Regions from separate parts of the Hafnia sp. CBA7124 genome, predicted to be linked through region 1. Evidence: predicted binding sites of a transcription regulator. Region 1 holds the regulator's gene; the other holds the start of a gene.
What was found. Region 1 encodes sigma-54, which starts transcription at its own class of promoters, with help from an activator protein. Its sites were predicted from a motif close to GTTGGCACANNTTTCGCTNT; they were not measured.
Positions count from the first base shown of each region.

Region 2: a site for sigma-54 is predicted at 2,513-2,532, ahead of glnA (glutamate--ammonia ligase). Genes of this name have one in related genera too.

Region 1 covers NZ_AP017469.1:3,811,604-3,816,008, reverse strand. Annotated here, with positions in the region: gene rapZ (RNase adapter RapZ) at 1-125, opposite strand, end outside; gene ptsN (PTS IIA-like nitrogen regulatory protein PtsN) at 268-732, opposite strand; gene hpf (ribosome hibernation promoting factor) at 857-1,144, opposite strand; gene rpoN (RNA polymerase factor sigma-54) at 1,168-2,601, opposite strand; gene lptB (LPS export ABC transporter ATP-binding protein) at 2,735-3,460, opposite strand; gene lptA (lipopolysaccharide ABC transporter substrate-binding protein LptA) at 3,467-4,096, opposite strand; gene lptC (LPS export ABC transporter periplasmic protein LptC) at 4,065-4,405, opposite strand, start outside.
Region 2 covers NZ_AP017469.1:4,497,030-4,501,434, forward strand. Annotated here, with positions in the region: gene CPY98_RS20410 (methyl-accepting chemotaxis protein) at 1-350, shown strand, start outside; gene typA (ribosome-dependent GTPase TypA) at 419-2,242, opposite strand; gene glnA (glutamate--ammonia ligase) at 2,609-4,018, shown strand; gene glnL (nitrogen regulation protein NR(II)) at 4,292-4,405, shown strand, end outside.

The sequences.
Region 1 (4,405 bases):
CGAGCTAAATTCGGCAAGAGCTCAACGGGAAGATTGTCTACACAATAAAATCCCATGTCTTCAAGCGCACGTAACGCAACGGATTTCCCTGAACCGGAACGGCCGCTGACAATCATCAGCACCATGTCACAACTCCCCTTAATTTCGGACAGCCTTTTGACTGTCTGTGGAAATTTGACCTCCAAAAGGAGGTCTATCACTCATTGTTATATCCAATGTAACGTGACGCAGCACTTACTGCCACTGTTTTGACAGCGTGCTAACGCTTTATTCTGTAATGATTTTGTACAGCTCATCATCGCTTTGCGCGCTGCGTAATTGGCGGCATACACCTTTATCGGCCAATTTCTGCGCCATAATAGCGAGTGTTTGTAAGTGGGTTTTGCATTGGTCAGCGGGAACCAGCAAGGCAAACAATAGGTCGACGGGCTGATTATCGATAGCGTCAAAGCTTATCGGCTGTTCTAGATGAATGAAAACCGCAATGGCTCGCAGGGTGTCTTCCTCAAGCTTGCCGTGAGGAATCGCAATGCCGTTGCCAATGCCGGTGCTCCCCATACGCTCACGCGTTAGGATCGCATCAAAGACGATCTGTGGTGGCAGGTTCAGCTGTGCAGCTGCGAGTTCGCTGATGATTTCCAGAGCACGTTTCTTACTGGAACAGTGAACTGCATTGCGCGTGCACTCCGGACTCAGTACGGAGGTTAATGGCATAGTTAAATCGTTACTCATCTCATCTTCTTCATTTAAATCAGACCAAAGGGCTGATTTTTCATGCTCCCCATGATGGCTTATCGGCCCGTTTCATGGAGGAAACAGGCCGATGAAGTCAGCAGGCGTTTAAACAATTTAAACGCTAGTGTTGTTTCAATTTGTCTTTATGTTTATTGAGCTGGCGCGCCAGTTTATCAACCAGAGTATCAATCGCAGCATACATATCTAGCTGCTCCGAGGTAGCATGCAGCTCACCGCCGTTAATATGTACCGTTGCTTCCGCAATGTGCTGGATTTTCTCCACGCTCAGTACCACATAAACCTGATTTATTCGGTCAAAATATTGCTCTAGCTTGCCAAATTTAGTGGTGACGAATTCGCGCAAAGCCTCGGTAATTTCGACATGATGTCCGGTAATGTTGAGCTGCATAGTGTCTTCCTTCTCTGTTATGGTCAAACCAATTGTTTGCGTTGGTTTGACGGTGGGATGGACAAAGACTCTCGGTATTTAGCAACGGTACGTCTGGCAACCATAATACCCTGATCGGCAAGCAAGGTCGCTAGCTTGCTGTCGCTTAACGGTTTGGCAGGATTCTCCGCCGCAACGAGTTTCTTCACGAGAGCACGGATTGCCGTTGAGGAGGCTTCGCCGCCGTCTTCGGTGCTGACGTGACTCGAGAAGAAATATTTCAGTTCAAATATGCCTCGCGGGCTGTGCAGAAACTTCTGCGTTGTTACACGCGAGATGGTGGATTCATGCATTTCGACCTGCTGGGCGATATCGGCCAGCACCATCGGTTTCATGAACTCAGCGCCATTATCAAAAAATGCCTGCTGCTGTTCTACTATACAGCGTGACACTTTCAGTAGAGTTTCATTACGGCTTTCCAGGCTTTTAATCAGCCACTTCGCTTCCTGCAGGTTACTGCGGATGAACTGGGTATCGCTATCGCTTCGGGTTTGTGCGCCGAGCGAGACGTAGTGCTGATTAATTTTAAGGCGTGGAACGCTGTCCTGATTTAATTCAACTGCCCAGCGTCCTTGATGTTTGTGTACCAAAACGTCTGGGATAACGTAGTCGGATTCGCCGGTATTGATAGAAAGCCCTGGGCGCGGATCGAGCGTTTGGATCAGCTGCATCGCCGCTTTGAGGACATCTTCTTTTAGCTTAGTCGAACGCATCAGATTACGGAAATCGTGATTCGCTAAGAGATCTAAATGCTTATCAACAATGAGGCGTGCTTCGATAAGGAAAGGCGTTCCATCGGTAAACTGTGAGAGCTGAACCAGCAGGCAATCACGCAGATCGCGGGCGGCAACGCCGACGGGGTCGAAACGCTGTACGCGTTTAAGTACTGCTTCGACTTCATCCATCATGACGTGTTCATCGCCCATGCTCTCTAAAATATCGTCGAGAGAGGAGGTGAGGTAGCCGGTATCATCCACGGCATCCACGATGGCGGTGGCAATAGCCAGATCGGTATCACTAAATGGGGTGAGTTCAACTTGCCACATCAGATAGTCTTGCAGGGTCTGGGTGGTCTCACCCTGATAGATCGGTAGCTCGTCGTCGCTGTAGTCGGTTCCTGTACCTGATGGGGTGCCAGCCGTATAGATTTCGTCCCATGTGGCATCGAGAGGAAGTTCTTCCGGCATATCCGGCTGCTCTAGCTGTTCGCGGGTATCCAGCTCTTCGTTGACTTCTTCCGTTGAAGTTTCGATTTCATCGTGAGTGTCATCTTGTTCAAGCAGCGGGTTGCTTTCTAATGCTTGTTGAATCTCTTGCTGAAGCTCTAGCGTTGATAATTGCAACAGGCGAATTGCCTGCTGCAGCTGTGGAGTCATCGCTAACTGCTGACTCAGCCTGAGTTGCAAACCTTGCTTCATAATCGCGAGCTCATTTCCATTGGTGTAAGCAGAGTGCCTGCTAAACTAAAAAGAGTCCGGCCGCATGAAGACCACCGTGCGGTATACCCTGCACGAGATGGCACAGGGTAAATATGACGCAAGATAGCCGTCGTTACAGACGGAATTCTTCACCCAGATAGACGCGTTTAACCTGCTCATCGGCCAAGATTTCAGATGGCGTACCATGAGCAATTAGGTTGCCCTGGTTCACGATATAAGCACGTTCACAAACGTCTAGCGTTTCACGCACGTTATGGTCAGTAATCAATACGCCCAAACCGCGGTCGCGCAGGTGTTCGATAATTTTTTTAATATCAATAACAGAGATTGGGTCAACGCCCGCAAAAGGTTCATCTAACAGGATGAACTTAGGATTTGCGGCTAATGCACGTGCAATTTCAACGCGACGGCGTTCACCACCAGACAGCGATTGTCCGAGATTGTCACGCAGATGAGCGATGTGGAACTCTTCCATAAGCTCATCGGCACGATCGGCACGCTGCTCTTTGGTTAAATCTTCGCGAATCTCTAACACGGCCATAAGGTTGTTATACACACTCAGGCGGCGAAAGATAGAGGCTTCTTGCGGCAGGTAGCCGATCCCACGACGAGCACGTGCGTGCAACGGCAGCAGGCTGATGTCTTCATCGTCAATCTCAATGCGACCCGCATCACGTGGCACAATACCAACAACCATATAAAAGGTGGTAGTTTTACCCGCGCCGTTAGGCCCTAGCAGCCCTACGATTTCGCCTGAGTTAACGGTGAGGCTAACGTTTTCAACCACACGGCGGCCTTTGTAGGCCTTGGCCAGATTTTCAGCAATTAAAGTTGCCATAACGAATTAGTTACTCTTGGTCTGTGAGGACTGACTAAACGGAGATTTACCCTGCGGTGCGGCAGGCTTGCTCTGCGGTTGTGATTTAGCTGGCGCTGCCGCCGGAGCCGCTTTGCCGCCCTTATCCTGCAACTGGGATGGGATCAGTACCGTGGTTACGCGCTTGCCTTTATCGCTAAAGGCTTCCATCTGCTGCTGTTTGACCAGATAGGTGATTTTGTCGCCTTTGATGCTGCTATCAACCTGTTTCAGGAAAGCGTCGCCGGTCAGGATGACAAAGTCTTTATCCAGTTCATAACGCAGTTTCTGTCCATGACCGCTAACCGGTTTGCCGTTGTCTTGCATCTGATAGAAAGTGACGGGATTACCGTAACCTTCAACGACTTCTTTGCCTTGAGCACCGTTAGGACGGATCACCACAACTTTATCGGCGTTGATTTTGATAGTGCCTTGGGTCACGACCACATCACCGGTAAACGTCACGGTGTTGCCTTGCATATCCAAAGACTGCTGAGCCGAGTCAATATGAATCGGTTGCTCGGTATCCCCGGTCAGCGCCAGCACAGGGGCGCTGGCTGCGATCAATGAACCGGCAATGATAAGGCTAAGGATTTTGTTGTTTGTTTTGAATTTCATAATAGGTTTTTACCTTGTCAATCAGCCTTGCGGATTTTTCCCGCATGTTCCCGCGCATCTTCAGACCATGGGAGGTGAAGTTTGACCCATAAAGAGTGACTTCATCATCAGAGCTGACGTCCTGAGTCACTAGATTTACCTGCGCATTATCGGTGGTAATCCTTTCCAATTGCGAGGTCGTCGTCAAACTGTTTACTTCAACGTTGCCGTATAAATAAAGCATACGGTCATCGGTAAGTTTTGCTTTATCAGCGCGAATAGACCAGGTCGGTTGAATGTCCTGATCGTAAGTCGTTAGCACCGGATGGG
Region 2 (4,405 bases), 690 kb from region 1:
TTCAAGAAGGTGCGGAACTGGCAGATAAAACGGGGTCAACAATCGCGGAAATGACCAGCGCTATCTCGAAGGCAAGCACGATGATGGACAGCATCTCTTACGCCTCTGAAGAACAAAGCCGCGGTGTCGAACAAATACGCGTAGCCATCACCCAGATGGATCAGGTGACTCAACAAAATGCGGCCTTGGTCGAGCAGGTCGCAACCACAGCTGCGAACGTTGAGGATCTGTCAGGAACCCTAACGCAGGCCGTCGCCGTCTTTCAAATTAAAGGTCAAACCACAACGCCGGTAAAAAACTCAGCGACAGCAAAAACAGCTGAAACGCTAGATGATGAAAACTGGATCTGATTTTTAGGTATAAAAAAAGGGCACCCAAAGGTGCCCTCATATCAGACTTAAACAATCGTTAAAGAAGATTAGTCTTCTTTAGGGCCACGAGCTGCGCGGCGACGGTCGTTTTCAGTCAGGTGACGTTTACGGATACGTACAGAAACCGGAGTCACTTCTACCAATTCGTCGTCATCGATGAATTCCAGAGCCTGTTCCAGAGACATTTTAATCGCAGGAACCAGAGTCGTTGCTTCATCAGTACCAGACGCACGCATGTTGGTCAGTTTTTTACCGGTCAAGCAGTTAACGGTCAGGTCGTTAGAACGAGTATGAATACCGATGATCTGGCCTTCATAAACTTCTGCACCGTGACCCAAGAACAGCTTACCGCGATCCTGCAGACCGAACAGAGCAAACGCAACCGCTTTACCCTGACCGTTAGAGATCAGCACGCCGTTCTGACGCTGGCCGATTTCGCCTGGACGTACATCGTCGTAATGGCTGAAGGTGGAGTACAGCAGACCAGTACCAGAAGTCATAGTCATGAATTCAGTACGGAAGCCGATCAGGCCACGCGCAGGGATGATGTAATCCAAACGGATACGACCCTTGCCATCTGGAACCATGTTTTTAACGTCGCCCTTGCGTTCACCCATGGCTTGCATGACTGAACCCTGGTGCTGCTCTTCGATATCCAGAGTTACGTTTTCAAACGGTTCTTGCATACGGCCATCAATCTTACGGTTGATAACCTTAGGACGAGATACTGCCAGCTCGAAACCTTCACGACGCATGTTTTCGATCAGAACCGACAGGTGAAGTTCACCACGGCCTGAAACGCGGAATGCGTCAGCATCTTCAGTTTCTTCAACGCGCAGAGCAACGTTGTGTACCAGTTCTTTCTGCAGACGCTCCAAGATCTGACGGGAGGTCACGTATTTACCTTCTTTACCGCAGAACGGAGAGGTGTTTACGCAGAAGTACATGGTTACAGTTGGTTCATCAACGCTCAGCGCAGGCAGAGCTTCAACATTACCCACTTCACAAATGGTGTCGGAAATGTTCAGTTCACCCAGACCGGTGATTGCGATGATGTCGCCAGCTTCAGCAACGTCAGCTTCGATACGCTCCAGACCCATGTGGGTCAGAACTTTACCGACTTTACCGTTACGAGTTTTGCCTTCGCTATCGATCAAAGTAACCTGTTGGTTAGGTTTGATTTTACCGCGTTTGATACGGCCGATACCGATAACGCCAACGTAGTTGTTGTAGTCCAGCTGAGAAATTTGCATCTGGAAAGGTGCATCAGCTTCAACTTGTGGCGGAGATACATGGTCAACAATCGCTTGATACAGCGGAGTCATGTCGTCGGCCATATCGTTATGGTCCAGACCCGCGATACCGTTCAACGCAGATGCGTAAACGATTGGGAAGTCCAGCTGCTCGTCGGTTGCGTCCAAGTTAACGAACAGGTCGAAGACCTGATCGACAACCCAGTCAGGACGTGCGCCCGGACGGTCAACTTTGTTGATAACCACAATTGGTTTCAGACCGTTAGCAAATGCTTTTTTGGTCACGAAACGGGTCTGCGGCATAGGGCCATCCATTGCGTCAACAACCAGCAGTACCGAGTCAACCATAGACATTACACGTTCAACTTCGCCACCGAAGTCAGCATGCCCCGGGGTATCCACGATGTTGATACGGTAGTCTTTCCAATTAATGGCGGTGTTTTTCGCGAGGATGGTAATCCCACGCTCTTTCTCCAAATCGTTGGAGTCCATTACGCGTTCAGTTGCTTCTTCACGTTCACCGAACGTGCCGGATTGTTGTAGCAACTTGTCAACCAGGGTAGTTTTCCCATGGTCAACGTGCGCAATAATGGCGATGTTACGCAGATTTTCGATCACAGCTTTGCCTCAGGCATTAGAAATAGCGCGCTATTGTACACGTAATAAGCGAGGGACTAAACAAGATCACAAGCATCTCTTATAAACAACCGTAAAAAGGTGAGTTTGTGATCCTATTCACGATGCCAAACGGCGCGGGAATGAACAATTTGCACTGGAATGGTGCATATGAAATCTTACACTGCACCATTCTGGTGCGGAATTCGATTCTGGTGCATAGTCTCCTATCACCAGATACGCCAATTATGCGCTTTCCGAGCGATTTGTAAAGTTGGCATGGTTTTAGCTTGTATAAATTTATGGTGAAAAAACCATTTATATATACAGATTCGTTCCACGACGACCTTAGGCAACCGGGAGTAGAGTATGTCCGCTGAACACGTATTAACAATGCTGAATGAGCATGAAGTCAAATTCGTAGACCTGCGTTTTACTGATACGAAAGGTAAAGAACAGCACGTTACGATCCCTGCTCATCAAGTCAATGCCGACTTCTTTGAAGAAGGTAAAATGTTTGACGGCTCCTCTATCGGCGGCTGGAAAGGTATCAACGAATCCGACATGGTGCTGATGCCAGATGCAAGCACTGCGGTTCTGGATCCGTTCTTTGAAGAACCGACTCTGATTATCCGTTGCGACATTCTTGAGCCAGGCACCATGCAGGGCTATGACCGCGACCCACGCTCCATCTCTAAGCGTGCAGAAGATTACCTGCGCTCTTCAGGCATCGCAGACACCGTTCTGTTTGGGCCTGAACCAGAATTCTTCCTGTTCGATGACATTCGTTTCGGCAGCAGCATTCGTGGCTCCCACGTTGCCATTGACGATATCGAAGGCGCATGGAACTCCAGCACCAAATACGAAGGCGGTAACAAAGGCCATCGTCCAGCGGTGAAAGGCGGCTATTTCCCAGTTCCTCCTGTCGATTCTTCACAGGACATCCGCTCGACCATGTGTCTGACCATGGAAGACATGGGTTTAGTGGTTGAAGCTCATCACCATGAAGTTGCAACCGCCGGTCAGAACGAAGTGGCAACCCGCTTCAATACCATGACCAAAAAAGCTGACGAAATTCAGATTTACAAATACGTGGTTCACAACGTGGCTCACGCATTCGGCAAAACCGCGACCTTCATGCCAAAACCAATGTTTGGCGATAACGGTTCTGGTATGCACTGCCATATGTCCCTGTCTAAGAACGGAACTAACCTGTTCGCAGGCGACAAATACGCAGGCCTGTCTGAAATGGCGCTGTACTACATTGGCGGCGTAATCAAACATGCTAAAGCGATCAACGCGCTGGCAAACCCAACCACCAACTCCTACAAGCGTTTGGTTCCAGGCTACGAAGCACCAGTTATGCTGGCTTACTCTGCCCGTAACCGTTCTGCCTCTATCCGTATTCCAGTGATCGCCAGCCCGAAAGGACGCCGTATTGAAGTTCGCTTCCCAGATCCAGCGGCTAACCCATACCTGTGCTTCGCGGCACTGCTGATGGCAGGCTTGGACGGTATTGTGAACAAAATCCATCCTGGCGATGCGATGGATAAAAACCTGTACGATCTGCCTCCAGAAGAAGCGAAAGAGATCCCAACCGTTGCGGGCTCTCTGGACGAAGCGCTGGCCTGTCTGGATGCTGACCGTGAATTCTTGACCCGCGGTGGCGTGTTCACCAATGACGCGATCGATGCTTACATCAAACTGCGTCAGGAAGAGATGGAACGTGTTCGCATGACGCCGCATCCTGTTGAGTTTGAACTGTACTACAGCGTCTAAAACCGGCGTCTAAAACACGCTCATGTGCTTGGCACGTCTTATGGCGTGCCGCAAAAAGATTCAAATTGGTTCGTCGATTTTTTGTTGCCGTGGAAACTTTATACCCATCTTCGGATGGGTTTTTTTCTCCACTTTTTTTGAGCACCTAACTGATGGGCACCCGCGGAGAAATTTTTTATTCGCCAAATCCCACGGTTTTGAAAGCATGCTAAAGTGCATTTATCTTATTTGCACCAAAACAGTGCAGGAGCCCGCAATATGGCCGACCAATCCATGACCGATGCGCAAACCGCACGTAAACAGCCTGATTCCGGGCAAATTCTCAATTCACTGATTACCTGCGTATTGTTGCTTGATCGCAATCTGGCGGTTCATTACGCCAATCCA